DNA from 2 places in the Lactobacillus helveticus genome. Region 1 is predicted to be linked to the other one. Evidence: predicted binding sites of a transcription regulator. Region 1 holds the regulator's gene; the other holds the start of a gene.

What was found. The regulator Rex, encoded in region 1, represses fermentation and respiration genes when NADH is low (regulators of the CRP and FNR family bind a similar motif). The targets are predictions, from matches to a motif close to TTGTGAANTANTTCACAA.
Region 2: a site for Rex is predicted at 4,813-4,830, ahead of AADV52_RS04265 (FMN-binding protein). Genes of this name have one in related genera too.

The regions. Positions count from the first base shown of each region.
Region 1 is NZ_CP151471.1:2,038,573-2,048,264, reverse strand. It holds gene AADV52_RS10460 (LacI family DNA-binding transcriptional regulator) at 1-590, shown strand, start outside; gene AADV52_RS10455 (LiaF transmembrane domain-containing protein) at 625-1,371, opposite strand; gene AADV52_RS10450 (LytTR family DNA-binding domain-containing protein) at 1,371-1,826, opposite strand; gene AADV52_RS10445 (redox-sensing transcriptional repressor Rex) at 1,966-2,613, opposite strand; gene AADV52_RS10440 (ABC-F family ATP-binding cassette domain-containing protein) at 2,787-4,700, shown strand; gene AADV52_RS10435 (IS110 family transposase) at 4,960-6,162, shown strand; gene AADV52_RS10430 (ISL3 family transposase) at 6,302-7,579, opposite strand; partial or broken gene AADV52_RS10425 (thiamine pyrophosphate-binding protein) at 7,894-8,429, shown strand; partial or broken gene AADV52_RS10420 (CoA transferase) at 8,412-9,600, shown strand; partial or broken gene AADV52_RS10415 (CoA transferase) at 9,674-9,692, shown strand, end outside.
Region 2 is NZ_CP151471.1:824,050-833,741, reverse strand. It holds gene AADV52_RS04290 (aminotransferase class I/II-fold pyridoxal phosphate-dependent enzyme) at 1-182, shown strand, start outside; gene AADV52_RS04285 (aspartate-semialdehyde dehydrogenase) at 185-1,243, shown strand; gene AADV52_RS04280 (serine hydrolase domain-containing protein) at 1,365-2,447, shown strand; gene AADV52_RS04275 (NUDIX hydrolase N-terminal domain-containing protein) at 2,504-3,079, shown strand; gene AADV52_RS04270 (Mbeg1-like protein) at 3,124-4,734, opposite strand; gene AADV52_RS04265 (FMN-binding protein) at 5,061-5,330, shown strand; gene AADV52_RS04260 (SA1002 family membrane protein) at 5,341-5,856, shown strand; partial or broken gene AADV52_RS04255 (nucleoside hydrolase) at 5,918-6,847, opposite strand; partial or broken gene AADV52_RS04250 (aldo/keto reductase family oxidoreductase) at 6,986-7,745, shown strand; gene AADV52_RS04245 (6-phospho-beta-glucosidase) at 7,821-9,266, opposite strand; partial or broken gene AADV52_RS04240 (GntR family transcriptional regulator) at 9,352-9,692, opposite strand, start outside.

The DNA.
Region 1 (9,692 bases):
AAGAATTAGGATTGCCTATTGTTTCTTTTGACCGTAAATTATCAGAAAACGTACCTATCGTTAGTTGTGATAATTATCAAGGAATTAAATTAGCAGTACATGATTTAATTCAAAGCGGTTGTCATAAAATTTTCTTTTTAGGAAACAAGCAATTAAAAGGCAACCCTACAGATCAACGATTAAAAGCTTATTTAAATGAAGCTGAAAATTTGGATTTCACTCCTCACATTTGTTCAGTAGCATTTTCTGATTCTACATTGTTGAAAAATATCACTATTCACGAGATGCTACAAAATGATCATCCTGATGGCGTTGTCTGCACCGATGATTTGACTGCGATCTTGGTTTTGCAAGAAGCACGAAAGTTAGGATTAAAAGTACCTGAAGATTTAAAAGTAATTGGTTTTGATGGTACTAAGCAAATTCAAACTTACCATTCTGAATTATCAACAATTGCTCAACCTATCAACGATATGGCAATTTTGTTAGTTAAACTCTTACTTCAACGAATTAGCGATCCTAATAAAGAGCTAAATAAAAAGCAGTACATCTTACCTGTTAAACTAATTAAAAGCTTAACAACCGCATGAAAATAAGGCTTGGAGATTTCCAAGCCTTATTTTTTTAGACATATTCTATTTTAATATCACTCATATTTGAACGTCCCTGAATAATTAAAGTGGGTCCTCCGCCATTAGATGTACCATCAATTTCAAAATCACCTGACATAAAAGTAGATGCCATATTGCTTTCTACCTGCCATGATAATGGTAAGTAAATCGTCAAATCTGTCATTGTTAAATTAACGTTCATTGTGACTGTTTCATTTGCTGCTTGAGCATCATCCAAATACAAGTTAACATCACTCATTTTGGCATTCACATCAATCGTTTCAAGTTCTTTTGAATGAATATAACGAGAAGTATCTGACATAGTTTGATCAACCACTACATGAGCGCCCTGTTCCTTGCTTACCGTATCAGTAAAGATATGATCTGTAATAGCTTCTCTTTTGTTCCTAAAGTTTTTAATTTTCTTATTTGCATAAACCACCGTATGAAATCGATTACGAAAGATAATCCCCAATCCAATTGAAATCAGTACGGCTGCCAGCAAAATAGTCCAAGGCACTAACCTGGTAATATGCAGTGGCTCAGCAAAAATCATTAAAATGAAAGCAATAGAAAAGACACTTTCAGTGATTCGGCGATTAATTAAACCATCTAATAAACTAATTGCAAAAATCACCGTACCAACTGCAGCCCAAAAGCCAAGCTTGTAAGTCCAAATCCCCATTTGATTCAAAACCACAAACAATGCACAGGCAATAAAGAAGATACCCCAAAAAGCTCGTCCTAATTTACCTCTCATTAAAAATTCCTTCTTTCCTCTAAACGATTACGCAAATCACGATAATAATGCCGTGAGATGTAAACCGTTTTGTATGATTCTTCAAATTTAATCTGACAGTTAGAAATTGAACGAGTAATAGCATATATTTTATCTAAATTCAAAATAGTAGATTTAGCTACTCTCATGAAATTACCGCCTAATATATCTTCTAACTCATACAATTTATACTTAACCTGATAAGCATTCTTAGCAGTATGAGCCATAACGATTTTACTGTCAGTTTCAAAGAAAAGGATGTCGCTTAAATTCAAATAATAAGAAACATTGTCTTTGATAGCTTCGATCTGCTCTAAATTTGGCGTTTGCTTTTGCAAAGCATGATACAATTGCTCAATTTCCGGTGTCAGTGCAGATGCATTGATTACCAATTCTGTTTCTTTTTGATTAGGATCAATATTTAATTTTACCTTCAAGCTTCATCCCTCCCTTCAACGTAATTACATTAAACTAAGAATCTTGTACAAAAACCAGCCATTTAAACTAAGTGGTCAATTTTCACGACTAAGAGGTAAAAAAAGACTACCTTTCATTCAGAAAAGTAGTCTTTTACAATTATAATTCGTCATTCTTTTGTTTTTCAGAATCTAAGAAGTAAATCAAAGTTTGCAATTCTGTTGCTAAGTCAACATTTTGTACTCTTACGCTAGCTGGAGCTGACAATCTAATTGGCGTGAAGTTCATAATACCCTTAACTCCTGCATCTACCATTTCATCAGTAGTCTTTTGAGCAGCTGTTGAAGGAACCGTCAAAATAGCAATCGAAATCTGCTGATCACTCAATTGCTGCTTTAAGTCTTTCATATCATAAACAGGAACGCCACTTAAAATGCGACCCGTAATTTCCTTATTAATATCAAAAGCGCAAGAAATTCGAATATTGTTGCTACGTTTAAAGTTGTAATTAAGTAACGCTCTTCCTAAGTTACCAACACCAACTAAAGCAACATTGGTTAATGTATCTTGATTCAAAATCTTTTTGAAAAAGCTAAGCAAATTCTTTACATCATAGCCATATCCGCGTTTACCTAAAGCACCGAAGTATGAAAAATCTCTTCTAATTGAAGCACTATCAACTTGAACTGCTTCAGATAATTCAGTAGAAGAAACTTTATCTTTGCCTTCTTCATTCAAAATAATCAAATAACGATAATATAAAGGTAATCTTTTTGCTGTTGCTTTTGGAATTTTTATTCTATCCATAATAGAAGCCCCCAACTGTATTTCATGTTTGTGAATGCACAATCAAGCATATCTATCATACCTGTTAACATGGCATTTGTCCAAATATATTTTTCACAAAGATTATTTTTCACATATATTTACTATTCGATCAATTTCTGCCATATGGTAGAATAATGATTAGGTGAAAAATTATGATTATTGCACAAGGACACGATTTAGAACAACAATTTGGTGCCAACACTCTATTTAAAAATGTTACTTTTTCAATCGATTCTAATGCCCGAATCGGTTTAGTTGGTCCCAACGGGGTTGGTAAAACTACCCTATTAAAGATTATGACAGGCGAGCAAGAACCCACACACGGTGAATTTACTGTTAATAAGGGCATAGATGTAGGTTATATTGCTCAGGAAAATGCATTAAATGAAGACAAAACCATTTGGGATGAAATGGAATCCGTTTTTGCACCTTTAATAAAGGAAGCAAAAAGTTTAACTCATATGCAGGAACAACTTGCAGAGCATCCTGAAGATCAGGAACTGCTTAAGCAATATGATCAAAAACAATTTACTTTTGAACAAAAAGGTGGTTATACCTACCAATCAGATATTAAGAGCATCCTGAATGGATTTAAGTTTCCAGAAGATACCTGGCAAAAGAAGATTGGTAGCCTTTCTGGTGGTGAAAAGACTAGATTGGCTTTTGTTAAATTGCTTTTGCGTAAGCCGGCACTGCTTTTACTAGACGAACCTACTAACTATCTTGACTTGGATACGCTTGATTGGTTGGAAGGCTTTTTGAAGAACTACAGCGGCGCAATTTTGGTTGTATCCCACGATCAATACTTCTTAGATCATTTAGCAACTCAAATCTTCGAATTGCAATTTGGTAAATTAACTCCATTTAAAGGCAATTATTCTGCTTATGTAATGCAACGTGAGCAACGTGATAAAGATCAAGAAGCAGCTTATGAAAAGCAACAAGCTGAAATCAAAAAAGACGAAGAATTTATCCAAAAGAATTTGGTAAGAGCTACTACCACCAAACGTGCTCAGAGTCGGCGGAAAAAACTAGAAAAAATTGAGCGCATTAAGCCACCAAAGCATAAGAGCAAGGTTCGCATTCATTTTAATAGCGAGCGCCCTTCTGGTAAGGAAGTTTTAATCCTAAATGATTTAACTATTGGCTATCCTGATAAAACAATGGTCAGTGACATTTCCTTCCAAATTAATAAAGGTGATCGTGTAGCTATTATTGGACCAAACGGTATTGGTAAATCCACATTGCTTAAAACTATTATGAAGCAATTGCAACCTAAGGGTGGTTCTATTAAATATGGTGCATCCCTAGATATCGGCTATTATGATCAAGAATTACAAAGACTTGATCCATCTAAAACTGTTTTGGACACTGTCTGGGACCGTCACAAAACAATGCCAGAACGCGATGTTCGTTCAATCTTAGCTAGTTTCCTATTTACTGCTAAGGATATTGACAAGACCGTCGGGCAACTATCAGGTGGACAAAAAGCCAGATTAACTTTAACAGTCCTTTCTCTTGAACATGATAACTTCTTATTAATGGATGAACCTACTAACCACTTGGACATTGAAGCAAAAGAAGTTCTTGAAAAAGCACTGAAAGACTTCGATGGCACTTTGCTCTTCGTTTCCCACGATCGTTACTTCATTAATCAATTAGCTAACAAAATTGTTTCTGTCAGAGATGGACACGCCAAGATATATAATGGTAATTATTCTTACTATCTTGACGAAAAAGCTAAACAAGAAGCCGCTGTTTCTTCTTCATCAGAAGTTCAGCCTGCTAAACAAGTTAGCCAGCAAAAGCTTTCTTATCAGGAACAAAAGCAACGTGATTCACAAAAGAGAAAATTGCAGCGTGCAATTGACCAAGCTGAACAAAAAATTGAAGAACTTGAAGAGCAAGAACAAAACATTCAAAATGAAATGGCAAATCCAGACATTGCCTCTAATTTTGATAAATTAGGGCCATTGCAAGAACAATTATCTGATGTTCAAAAACAACTAGATGATGCCAATAATGCTTGGGAAAAAGCAATTGAAGAAATGGATAATTTTGAATAAAAAGTGGCTCTTTGTCAAACACCCTAAAGTATAAAGGTAGATAGAAACATGACGATGTTTTTATCTACCTTTTTTCTTATACTTAGATTGAGGTTGAGGTCGACAACAGAATGGAATATTGAATTCGACTGTCAAACGGGCCCATAAATATTTATTTTCAATCGAACTAGATTAAGGGTGTGGATCTCAGAGATCGTGTAATCAAGAAATGGAGCTGAAAATGAATATTTGCCTCAATCGATTAAAATGGGGTGATTAGGTGAATATTATTGGTATTGATGTTAGTCAAGGTGAAAGTCATGCAACTTTGATAACAGAAGAAGCGGAAAAAGTAGCTTTTAAGTTTAAGCATAATAAGAGCGGCTTTCAAATATTAAGTTCGTATATTAAATTCAATACGATAATAATATTTGAAACTACAGGTGTTTACTCAGCTCAACTTACTACTTATCTGAAAAGAAAAAAGGTTAAGTTTTATGAACTAAATCCTTTAGAAGCAAAATTAAGGATTGCTTCATTGAGAAGAAATAAAACTGACAAAAATGATTCGTTTAAGTTAGCTTTATTGGGTAAAACACAGTTGGCAGAAATAAAGAATCATTGTAATAAACAATCTTCTTCACCGTATGAATCTTTACGAATTTTATCTTTGAGATATAAGCAATTAATTAAATGTAGAACCAGAATACTTAATTTTCTTCGCTCTAGTTTAGAGCTTACTTTTCCAGAGTTAAATCAAATTTTCAAAAATGCTTATGCGGTTTTAGCTCTTCAAATATTTAGAATGTATTGTCATCCTGATTTTTTAGTGGGGTTAACTCTTAAAGAAATGACTGATAGAGTTTATAAATCTGTAAGCAGACGAATACACAAAAATGTAATTCAAAATTATTGTGCTCAAGTTTGGTTGGCAGCTAAAGACTCTTATCCTGCCGTTCCAGCAGACTCTTTAGAGATTGAAATTATTTCAGAATACTGTGACGAAATAGAAAGTTACAATAAAAAAATAGCCTATCTTCAGAGCAAATTAATTAAGACAGCTGTTTCTTTGAATAATTTTAAAGTTATTTCCAGTATTCCAGGAGCCGGTCAATTAAACAGTGCGCTGTTACTTGGATTTACTGGTGATCTTGCCCGCTTTGATAATTATAAGCAACTCAATGCTTTCCTAGGACTAGATCTAAACAGATATCAGTCTGGTAAATACGGTAAGGGTGATACTATTAACCGTAGAGGCAGTAGTCAAGGCAGAGCTGTTGAAACAGATATGATTCGAAGTATGTTAAGAAATCAGGGTAAAATTAAAAATCATTTAATCGATTACTATTACAAATTAAAAAAGCCACCTTTTAACAAGCATGACAAGGTAGCTTTAATAGCATGTGCTAATCATTTGAATCGTACTATTATAAATTTGGTTCACACGCATCAACTTTATAATTATTCTAAGGCAATACATTAATAAATGCTTAGCACGTAATAAGTTAAAAACTGCCAAAAGACTAGACTTTTGGGGTTATGTTTAGTATACTCTTTTTTTCTATGTAGTAATGCTTGACATTCTATAAGAAATCCTGTTGATAGAGAGTAAATGAATAGAATCAAGCGGACATTAAAAGGCTGTTTGGTTCTTTTTCTTTAAACAAGTTTTCCTCTAAACGAATTCTGGTTAAAAGATTGATAAAGTTAGAATAGCCGAAGGCTGTTCGCTCATTTTGTTTGATTTTGCGATTGAAGCCTTCAAGGCAGCCATTGGAGTAAGTCAAAGCTGCTCCGTTGAGTACCGCTTTTAGATTATGTTTGAAGGTTAGCAGCGTTTTATGCATTAAAGCTCCAATGGAATCTTTGCTGGCAATTAATGATTCAATTTTCTGAGTATCGCCGTCTTCAATCGCCTTAATAAAGCTCTGCATCAGATTATATGAGTTTTCTAATGTAGTGTTGGCACCGATACCCTCCATCACTACTTGCACTTGAGTTAGGCAATCTTTATAATGCCAATTATAGCGAGGATGAATCTTTTCGAGTTCATCATACTTTTTTAAATATAGTTTCCAGGGAGATTTGAGCAGCTGATACTCTCTGGATTTCTTGTCAAAGGTCTTCATGGTTCGAACTCTTAATGAATTGAATGATCGAGTGAGCATCTGAATCATGTGGAAGCGATCAATGACAATCTGTGCATTAGGAAAACAGGCTCTAACGATATCTTGATAGTAAAAATTAAGATCCATCGTGACCGTTTTAACGTTGGCTCTAGCTTGGGGTGAGAAACGACCAAAATATTTAAGCAGGGTCTTCTTATAGCGTGTTCTAAGAATCTGAACGACTTGATGATTGTCACCATTTAAACAGATAAAGTGCAGCTGACGATCAACGCCCTTGAACTCATCAAAAGCTAAATGAGCTGGCAAGTATTCATAGCTGTCAAGAAAATGATGCGAACAGCTGCCTAGAACTCTTTGGACGGTATTGACAGAGACATTGTTTTCTCTAGCAATGCTGGTCATGGAACTGTCTTCAGTCAAAGCAGATAATACCTTCAGTTTGGATGCATTAGAAATAGAGCAGTATTTGTTTACTAATTCTGATTGAGCCATTGACCAGCGATTGCAATCGCGACATTTAACTCGCTGTTTAGCTAGTCTGATAATTACAGGATGACTAGCATTAGCTGTCAAATAGTGAATATTAGTAATCAAATGACCATTATGCAGGAGAGCCAAGGAGCCACAGCAAGGGCAAGCGGGTTGAATTAATTCGGCTTCATAGATTTTATGCTTCTTCATTTGAACCATCTTGTAGAAAAAGCTCTTAAAAACAATATTTTTATCTTTAATATCAAGCGCAAATTTAATACAATTATTTAAAGAGGACATAGTACACACCTTTACTTATAAAATGTTTAGTGGAATAGATTTTTTATTACAGAGGACTATGTCCTCCTTTTTTATTGCAATAAAAAACCTGTTAACAGCTTATCATATTGATAAGCAATCAACAGGAAAAATTATAGAGCCTAAAAAGTATGAAAAACTTCCACAATATAGTGGAAGTTTTTTGTATTTACAGACAGATAAAATAACGGATTTTATTATTCAATATCCTTATATATTATTTTTAAGAGGTGTATCTTAAAACTGAAATGCATATCCGTTTGCATTTTTAGGGTTTTTGGAAAGAAGGTTTTCCTGTGACTGATAATACATCACTTACTGGCGCAGCACTATTAATCGATGCTTTACAAACAAACGGTTTAAACAATATGTATGGTGTTGTTGCTAGTTTAGCTGAATTAAAGGCATGAAATATTATGGTTTTAGCCGTGAAGACGCTGCCGTTGACGCAGCTGCTGCAGGTTGCTTAACTGGTAACCCTGGTGTAGCTTTAACTGTATCAGCACCTGGATTCTTAAATGGTTTAACAGCTTTAGCACAAGCAACTAAGAACTGTTTCCCATTAATCATGATCTCAGGATCATCAGATCGTCATATTATTGACCTTGATCGTGGAGATTATGAAGGTTTGGATCAATATAATGTTGCCAAACCATTCTGTAAGGCAGCTTACCGTGTTGACCGCGCTCAAGATATGGGCTTAGCCATTGCACGTGCAGTTAGAACTGCACTTAGTGGCCGTCCAAGCGGTGTTTACTTAGACCTTCCTGCCGCAACTGTTACTGACACTGTTGCACAAAAGTCAGATGCAAACATCTACAAAGTTGTTGACTGGACACAAGTTCAATCAGGTCCATCATGTACTCAACTTTTAGCATGGCTTGGTGCCGATGTTATTAAGATTGAACGTATTAACACTGGTGACCCAACTAGAAATGAATTGCTTGATATTCAAGACTCATGGAGCCTTTACTACTTGCAATTAAATGCCAACAAGAAGTCTTTGACTTTAAACATCAAGACTGATGAAGGTAAAAGATTATGTACGACTTAATCAAGAAAGCCGATGTCTTCGTTGAAAACATCGCTCCTGGTTCTGCCGAACGTAATGGCTTTGGTTGGGAAAAATTGCACGCAATGAATCCTAAGTTGATTTATGCTTCATTAAAGGGATTCAACGAAGGTTCACGTTTTGAAGATGTTAAGGCCTTTGAACCAGTTGCTCAATCTGCTGGTGGTGCTGCTTCTGCTACTGGTTGGAACGAAGGCAAAGCTAACGTTCCTACTCAATCAACTGCTTTAGGTGATTCAAACTCAGGTATGCACCTTACTATCGGTATTTTAGCTGCTCTCTTGCAACGTGAACACACTGGTGAAGGTGCTTTTGTATATCAATCAATGCAAGATGCCGTATTGAACCTTTGCCGTATCAAGTTATCGGTTGGACTTACAAGGCTAAAGGTTGGGAAACTGATCCTAACGCTTATGTTTACATCGTTATTCAAAACAGCGACAAGAGCTGGGCAGCAATTGCCAACACCATGGGTCACCCAGAATGGATTACTGATCCTCGCTTTGATGGCTGGCAAAACCGCCAATTACACAAGGAAGAAATTTATCCATTAATTGAAAGCTACACTAAGCAATACGACAAGTATGAATTAACTAAGAAGCTTGGTGCTGCTGGTGTTCCAGTAGGTCCTGTTCTTGACTGGCACGAAATTGAAAACGACCCAGACTTGAACAAAGATGGTACTATCGTAACTATCGACCAAGGTGGCAACCGTGGTAAATTTAAGACCATTGGTTTAACATTTAGCCTTGCTAACTACAAGCCTGATTACAAGCGTGCACCAGACCTTGGTGAAAACAACAAAGAAATCTTAGCTTCACTTGGTTATGATCCAGATCAAATTGAGAAATTGACTGAAGAAGGCGTAATTTCTAAGGCTCAAGGTCCTAAGAACCCACGCGTTCAAGTAATCAAGGGTAATGAAGAATAATACTATTATTTCTATTCAAAAAGCTGTTCAGGTTTGAATAGCTTTTTGTTTTTTAAAAGAAAGTGTACTAATGATGACAGAACCTAAATACG
Region 2 (9,692 bases), 910 kb from region 1:
ATGGTGAAGATGATATGAAGTTTGCATTGGACTTAGCCTTTAAGGCTAAAGTTGGCGTGACTCCCGGTAGCGCCTTTGGTTCAGGCGGCGAAGGATATGTAAGATTGTCATATGCATCTAGCGATGATAATTTACGTGAAGCAATGAAGAGAATGAATGATTTTTTACAAAAGGTTGAATAAGAATGGTAAGAGAATATAATGTTGCAATTTTAGGTGCTACAGGTGCCGTTGGTAGAAGAATGATTGATCAATTGGCTAAGTCAACTATTCCAGTAAAAAGCGTGAAGTTGTTAGCTTCATCACGTTCAGCTGGCATGGTATTAAAGTTTAGAGATCAAGACTTGGTAGTTGAAGAAACTACACCGGAATTTTTTGATGGCGTTGATCTAGTTCTTTCATCAGCTGGTGGTGCCGTATCAAAGAAATTTTTACCAGAGGCTGTTAAACGTGGCGCAGTTTGTGTAGATAATACTAGTGCCTTCAGAATGGAGCCAGACGTTCCATTGGTTGTTCCAGAAGTAAATCCAGATGCTTTGAAAGACCATCACGGTATTATTGCCAATCCAAATTGTTCAACCATTCAAATGGTAATGGCCTTAGAACCAATTAGAAGAAAGTTTGGTTTAAAGCAAATTATCGTTTCAACTTATCAAGCCGCTTCAGGTGCGGGTCAAGCTGCAATTGATGAGTTAAAGAAAGAAGCCCAAGATTATTTAGATGGTAAAGATACGCAAGCAGATGCACAAATTTTGCCAACTAAAGGGGATAAGAAGCATTATCCATTAGCATTTAACCTCTTACCACAAATTGATGTTTTAGAAGATTCTGGCTATTCTCATGAAGAATGGAAAATGATTCATGAAACTAAGAAGATCATGTTAAACGACATGAATGCTAAAGATATTAAAGTAACCGCAACTTGTGTTAGAGTTCCTGTTCCAATTGCACACGGCGAAAGTGTTTACTTCACTGTTGAAGATGAAAGTGCAACGACTCAAGATATTATGGATGCAGTTGCTAACTTTCCAGGCGTAGTTCTTGAAGACGACATTAAGCACCAAATTTACCCTCAACCAATCAATGCAGCTGGCAAGCGCGAAACTTTTGTTGGTCGCATTCGTCCTGACTATGAAAATCCAGGTGCCTTCAATATGTGGATCGTAGCTGATAACCTCTTAAAGGGTGCAGCTTGGAACACTGTTGAAAATGCTGAATACTTAGTAAAAATGAATTTGATCTAAAACTAAAAAGAAAAAGCACAAATATTGTCAAATAGGCAATATTTGTGCTTTTAATTTTGTGGTAGAATATTTCAGGATTAAATGGCAGAGGGGGATTTTTAGATTGAAGTCAAAAAAGATAATGTTAGCCATTGCATTTTTATCTTCGTTTATTTTTTTAGGTAATAGCACAACAGTTAATGCTAAGACTTATTCTAATAGTCAATTGCGTAAGTATGCTATTAAGGCAATGAATAAGCATCATTTACTGGGCACAATTGAAATTGTAAAAGATGGACATCGTCAGACAGTTAATGTTGGCTATGGTTATTACAGACGTAAAATTAAAAATGGTAATAAGAAATTACTATATCCTGTTGGTTCGTTGCAAAAATCTATCACAGCGGCAATTATTACTCAGTTAATTTATCAAAAGAAATTTTCGCAAAATACCAAAATTTCGCGTTGGTATCCAAAATTAAAACATTCTAAGTATATTACAGTTGGTCAATTAATGACCCATACTTCAGGAATTAATGTAATTGGAACCGAATCGAGTCACGGTATTAATTTCTCTGAAAAGGGTGCAATTAATTGGACGATTGCTAAGGCAAATGCGACAGCTAGAACCAAGCGTGCAAGCTTTAATTATAATAATGCTAATTATGTTCTTCTAGCAGGCATCATTCGTAAAGTAACAGGCAAGTCTTATGCTGCTAACGTCAAAAGCAGAATTGTTAAGTCACTTCATTTGAAACATACATATATTTATCAAAATATTCCTCGTTCAAAAACAGATGCTATTTCTTACTTATACCATCATGGTAAAAACTATCAAAGTGCATCTTATGCTAATAAGTACGTAGTTTCGCAATTGCCAGGTGCAGGGAACTTATTCTCTACAGCTAGTGATTATTATAAGATTCAACAAGGATTGCATAATGGCAAGATTTTAACTGAAAAACAGTTTAATTACTTGAGCCATTTGAAATCAAAAGTTAATACATGCTCTGGTGGCTATTATTTGAAAAATGGCGGTAAACTAAAGTTAGCCTATGGCAATTTTGGTGATACTCATTTTACCAATTGGATGCAGCTTACTACAGACAATAAAAATGGAATTGTGATGTTTTTGAATCAGCCATATGGTAGTAAAAATCAAATCAAAAGTGTAGGCTACAGTATTTTGAAACATATTAAGTCTGGTACTTTTATTAGAAGATAGAGGTAAAAATGAAAACTGGGGATAAATTTACTGATTGGGCAGTTGAACTATAGAGCATTGCTCAAAATGGCTTGAAATATGGTCATGATGTGTTTGATCGTGAACGGTATGAACAGATTCGTCAAATTGCGGCAGAGATGATGACTGCTAAGACGGGGATGCCGATTGAAAAAGTTAAAACCCTGTTTTGCGGTGATGAAGGCTATCAAACCCCTAAGATAGAAACTAGAGCGGCGATTTTTAAATCTGATAAAATCTTATTGGTTCATGAAAAATTAACAGATGATTGGTCACTTCCAGGTGGCTGGTGCGAAGCTAATCTTTCTACAGAAGAAAACTGTATTAAGGAAGCCAAAGAAGAATCAGGTAGGGATGTTAGGCCGATTAAATTAATAGCTTTGCAAGACCGTAACAAGCATAATAAACCTATTTTGGCTACTGGAATTATGAAGGCTTTTTATCTTTGCAAGGTATTAGGCGGTGAATTTGAGAAGAACACGGAAACTACAGATTGTCGCTACTTTTCATTAGATGATTTGCCTAAGCTGTCGATTGATCGTAATACGCCTGAACAAATAAGAATGTGCTATGAGGCTTCTAAAGATCCTAATTGGCAAACTATTTTTGACTAATAAAAAGCAAGATGGAATGTATCAAACAAACCATCTTGCTTTTTTTATCTGTGCTTTTTTGGCATCTTCGGTCGCTGTTCAAATAATTCACCAATTAGTTTAAAGAAACCATAGATGATTAACAAAATTCCCATAATGAGGATGGATTTGCGATCGAATGCTCGTGGATTGACTATAACGATAATTCCTAGAGCAAATGCGATGACTGCTTCAGTTGCTACAACCGTAATATGAAAAACTCCAGAAATTCTGTGAAGAATTAATTGTCGTAATCTGACATAGGAATAAATAATTAAAAACAGTCCTAAGAAATAGTGTGCTAAGAAAATTAATAAACGGTTATTAGAAATCAAAGCCGTAGAGAGGGCAAAAACAACTAGATAAGAAATAATGAAGAATTGTTTTTGTTTTGCTTTTAAGCTGGAATTAGCAGTATCCAAGATTTGGTGAACACTAAAACCGATTCCGGCGAATGCTACTAAAGCTCCGAATGCACGTAATGCATATTGTGGCATTGTTAAACTGATAATACCTAGCACAATTAGGATCCAACCGACAATTGTATCAGTTGAGAATAATACTTTAGTCAAATGACGACTTTTAATTGTTTGCCAAATTGATGAAAATAAAGAGCCAAAGACAAATCGAGTTCTACGAGAAGAATTAGTAAATGATAAAAGAATAGCGCCAAAACCGCCAAACCCATTTTTGTCTAATTCGTTAATCTTGGTGGCACCTCCTGCTCCTAAGGCAGAAAAGAGATCGTTAGTCAAAGCTTCTCGTTCCTCAAGTATGGCATTTCCAATCCATTGGTTAATCAGTTGGTTGTAAACCTTGGATTGTGGATTTCTATGCCGTTTAGTATCAAAACTAGAACCAATGATTTGCCAACTAAAGGCATCATGTTGACTCAAGTTATTGCGAGTACTGTTAACAATAGTAGGATGAATGCCTTCAGGTTCAAATAGGCGCCCGATAACACTGAACTCTGGCACGAATCTTCTTAATGTATTTTGCAAATATTTTAAAGGAAGCTGTGCGCCGACTTCTTCGGCAATGCCAGGAGAGTCGAAAGTGTAGATACGTTTGATTCGCTTACGAAGCTTAGGCTCGATATTAATGGCCGCATATTCGGCTAAATTGCCGCCTTTAGAATGACCACCAAGATAATAATCTTGATCATCCGCCTTTAAAATGCGCTCAAGTAGTTTCACTGCTTGCTTTTGTGCAACAGTGATCCTGAAACTAATTTCAAAGTCTTCTTTCCAACCAACAAGTGAATCGTCAGTACCACGAAAGGCGATAAAATTAGTTCCATCGGTCAATTCAATCTTGATAGCACTAAACTGAGTGTGTTCAGTTAACGTACTAACAAAGTAGGATAGGCGTGCATTTTTAAAGCGTTCAGCCTGAGCCATTAATTTAAATAATTCTTGATATTGCAAGTTATCATTGCGTGGGTGATCATCGGCAAAGTATAATTTAGCAGCTTCATCCACCGTAATTGTTTTAGCATCGCCACTAACAATATCGTGCAATTCAAGATAAGAAAAAATAGATAAAACAAGTGCATCAATATCATTGAAAGGCGATGTACTAAAGTCAATGTCTCCACGCCATTTTAAATATGTAAGAATATTATTATCTGGATACATGTTTTACCTCTTCAATTGAAAAACTATAACTCCCTTTACAATTCTAACGTAACTGTTGACAGATAGCGTAAAAAAACTTTTTTAGTTATTTAACAACAGCTGTTATTATATGCTGTAATAAAAAGCAGGTAGAAGGGGATTCAACTACCTGCCAAGGATGGATTATAATAAGGACTTATAGAAATTATAACCCGCACATAAGTATATCAGTTATCGATGATTAATGGTATACTTATGACAATATCTTCATATTTTTTCAAGAAAATACTCTCATATATATGTACAATGTATATAAGAGTGTTTTTTATTTTAAAAGGGGAATTTTTATGTTAAAAGATGGAACATATGATGCTGAGGCAAGAGGCATGGCAGGATTTGTTAAAGCAAAATTAACTATTAAAGATCAAAAAATTGCTGCTGTAGATTTAGATTTATCTACGGAAACTCCACAATATGGTCAAAAAGCAGAAAAACAATTAAAAAATGAAATTTTGGCTAATCAATCTGCAGATATTGATGCTGTAAGTGGTGAAACTTTTACTTCAAACGGGGTTAAAGAAGCAGTTGCGGATGCTTTAAAACAGGCGACAAAGTAGAGGAAGATTAATGCACGTTACAACGTATTTTGTTATTGGTGCAATTATCGTATTGATAATTGCGCTTTTTCGATCAGAGCATAAATTTGAATTCCTGAAGGCGGCAATTTTATTTATTGTCCAAATTTTCTTCAGTACGATTAATTTTTTGCTCTTTTTCATAATTGCGTATCTGTTAATGCAGAATAAGGATCATGTAAACTTGGGCAACCTTTTCTTACTGCTAGCTGCATTTGTGGTGCTTTCCGGGATGTTTATCTATTGGGCTATGCGTCTGGCCGCCCATGTATTTAAATTCTCGACTACGACTTTGACTTTAGTTGAATATTACATTCAATGGTCGCTTATCTATGTGACGGTTTACCAGGCAATTTTCAGCAATATTAAGCATATTAGTTCGATTACGCATTTCATTCGAGTAGGTAATTTCTTGGATCCTAATTTGATAGTTGTGGTTATTTTGCCATCATTTATTTCGGCATGGATTGCTGTAATTCTGTATAAAAAGTTTATTAAAGCAATATAATAAAGATAAGTTAAGTAAAAAGCATCCCTAAATTGGGATGCTTTCTTTATATACAGTGAGATTATTTAGTTCTTTCAAGAATTTCATCCATCTTTTGGAAGAATAACTCCTTATTTGCTTTAGTAACGATGTCAACTTCACGGCCGTTAGGATCACGTCTAAAGCTACCAGCACTCATGCCGTCGGTAATGACCGTTGCCTTAGCCTTTTCACTCTCAACAACTTCTGGGTATAAAGCACTGACAGTAGTAAGTACGTCCCAAAGGTAAAGCTCAGCGGAAGGAATCGAAATAATCAAGCTGTAGCCTTGACCAACTAAATCCATTGCTGGATATTTACGTAAACTTGCCCAGTGTTGACGCAATTCATCATTTAATGGAATTTCTTCAGTACTTTCAAGTCCCACTATTTGAATAGGAATATTAGAATCAAAGACGCGCTTAACAGCGTATGGATCCCAGAATGAATTCCATTCTTGGCTGCCATCTGCGTTAACCATAGCTACGTTACCATGACCATCAAGAGAGCCGCCCATCCAGTAAAGCTTCTTAATATGTTGTTCGATATCTGGATCAACGTCAAGAGCACGTGCCAAGTCTGTTAAAGGACCAGTCATGATTAAAGTGACGGGTTCTTTTGCATGCTTAAGTTTCTAAACCATATCAAGGTGAGCAGGCAATTCAGCTTGCGGGGTATCGACTGAACCCTTTTCGTTCAAAATAGGTAAATAGTTAAAAGAGTAGGTAGCCATACGCCAATCGTGTGGGAATTGGTTGACAGCTCTTGAGTTTGAACGTGCTACAGCCAATTCATCTCCGCGCAAGTTAAAGAGATCAGTCATCTTGCGGCATGCTGCAACAGAAGGATCGATAAAACCGTCTGCATCAATTGCACCGACACCTAATAATTTGATATCAGGAGCTTGTAAAAGAAGCAGGTAAGATACTAAATCGTCAATGTTACCATCATGATTAAAATATATTTGTTTCATTTTTTGAACCTTTCTAACTAATTACCTTCATTTTAACATGGTCTAATTAACAAAAAGAATTTTAATTTGAAATATTAGCAAAACCGCTTACATTAATCTTATAATAAGAATATTGAAATACTTAGAAAGGCAATAATTATGAAACAAATCAAAGTGGGACCATCTACGCTCTCTATTCCAGCTATGGCGCTTGGCATTATGCGGATGGATCAAAAAAATGTAACAGAAGCGGCGGATGCAATTAGTGCAGCTTCTGGAGAAGGAATTAATTTCATCGATTCAGCTGATATATATGGCGGAGGAAAATCAGAGACCGTTTTTGGTCAAGCATTGAAGCAAACTAAAATTAGTTGAGATAAGTTGTTTATCCAATCTAAAACAGGCATTGTGCCAGGAAAACGTTATGATTTTTCTAAAAAGCATATTTTAACTGCCGTAGATGGTATCTTAGAAAGAATGCAAATCGATTACTTAGATAGTTTAGTTTTGCATCGACCTGATATTTTGATGAATCCGGAAGAAGTGGCAGAGGCTTTTGATACATTGCAAGTCCAAATCAGTAGATCATGATGGACAAACGTGGAATTATTTATTAAGGGACAAAATAACTTTGCAGTGCTGGTCACCATTCCAATATGGGATGTTTGAAGGGACGTTCATCAATAATCCGAAGTTCCCTCAGCTGAATGAAGAATTAGAAAAGTTAGTTGAGCATTATCAAGTAGGTAAAAATGCAATTGCTGCTAGTTGGATTCTGCGTTGTCCTGGACAAATACAGATTTTAGTTGGCTCCATGAATCCTAAGCATATTGCGGATTCCGCAGCTGGCAGCGACATTCAGTTAACCAAACAGGAATGGTATGATCTGTATTTAGCAGCTGGCAATGATTTGCCATGATGAGTTAAAAAAGCATAAAGAAAAAGAGTTAAATAGAATCTAATCTAACTCTTTTTTGGTAGTTTAATAATTGTATTAGTCTAAGTCTTTACCGTTTGATTCGATGACCTTCTTGTACCAGAAGAATGAATCCTTACGTGAACGTGCTAAGGTACCTTCACCGGCATCATTCTTATCAACATAGATAAAGCCGTAACGCTTGTCCATTTGACCAGTACCAGCAGAAACTAAGTCGATGCATCCCCATGGAAGGTAACCCATTAAGTCGATACCATCGAGTTCAACAGCCTTTTCCATTTCTGAAATGTGGTTTCTTAAGTAGTCGATTCTGTAGTCATCATGAACCTTGCCGTTTTCAACCTTGTCGTAAGCACCAAGACCATTTTCAACGATGAATAGTGGCTTGTGGTAACGATCTTGCAATTGGTTTAAGGCAATTCTCAAACCTTCTGGGTCAATTTCCCAACCCCAGTCACTACGCTTCAAAGTAGGGTTCTTAGCTACAGCTTTTGCCAAATCAGTTAAGTCATCAGGCTTAACTTCTTCGCTTGAAACTGTAGTAGTTTGGTAGTAGCTGAAGCCAACATAGTCAACGGTACCTTCCTTTAAGACAATTCTGTCTTCATCAGTGATGTCAGGACGGTAGCCATTTCTTTCAATATAAGCTTCAACTGCATTTGGATATTCACCAAAAACGTGAACGTCTGAGAACCAATCACGACGTTGTTCCCATTTATCAGCTAAAAGAACATCGTCACTTGATGGAGTAAGTGGACGAACAGGTGAGTAGTTGATCATACAACCAATTTGGAAGTTAGGGTTGATCTTGTGGCCAATCTTAACAGCTAATGCGGAAGCAACTAATTCGTAGTGCCCAGCTTGATACATTGCAGCTTCCTTATCATGGTCAGTCATACCATCCTTGAAAAGAATGCCTGAGTTAGTAGCCATTAAGAAGTCATTGTTAAATGCTGATTGATTATCGATTTCGTTGAAAGTCATCCAGTACTTAACCTTGTTCTTGTAACGCTTGAAGCAAACTTCTGCAAAACGTACAAAGAAGTCGATTACCTTACGATTGGTAAAACCACCGTAGTTCTTAGCAAGGTTGAATGGCATTTCAAAGTGGGAGAGGGTAATTACAGGCTCAATGCCATATTTATGACAGGTATCAAATAAATCGTCATAAAACTTCAAACCTTCTTCATTAGGTTCTTTTTCGTCACCATTAGGGAAAATTCTAGTCCAAGCAATGGAAGTTCTGAAAGCTTTAAAGCCCATTTCAGCCATTAACTTAATATCTTCCTTGTAGTGGTGGTAGAAATCAATAGCTGAGTGGTTAGGATAGTTCTTGCCTGGAAGCACGCCATCAGTGATTTCACGTGGTTTAGTAGCAGAACCAACAGTCATAACATCGGCAACAGAAACTCCTTTGCCGCCTTCTTTCCAAGCACCTTCAAGTTGGTGAGCAGCTACAGCGCCACCCCATAAAAAGTTTTTTGGCATTTTTGCTGAATACATTAATTAATTCCTCTCTTTCTGTATGTAACTGTGAGCGTTTACAATAGCCATTCTGACACAGTGAATTTTTAAAATCAAGTTGAATTTAATCACCGTTGACTGTTAAAGCTCCTCGATCATAGCGATTGCGCGATTCTGATAGTTCGAATAGGCGACCATCTTCTAGGAATGCTTTTTGCTGAATGCACAAAACAGGATCGTCATTAGCACAATCAAGGTATTTCATGTCATAGGCATCGGATTTTTCGGCAGTGATAACGCGATTGTCTTTGCCAATTTTAAGACCTAGTTCATTTTGGATATAGGAATAAACGGATTGATGAAGAATATCGATGGTGATGCCAGGAATGCGCTTGATAGGCATTATCGTATATTCCAATCTAGCAGGCTTTCCATTTAGGATACGCTGCCTAATAATGTCGTAAA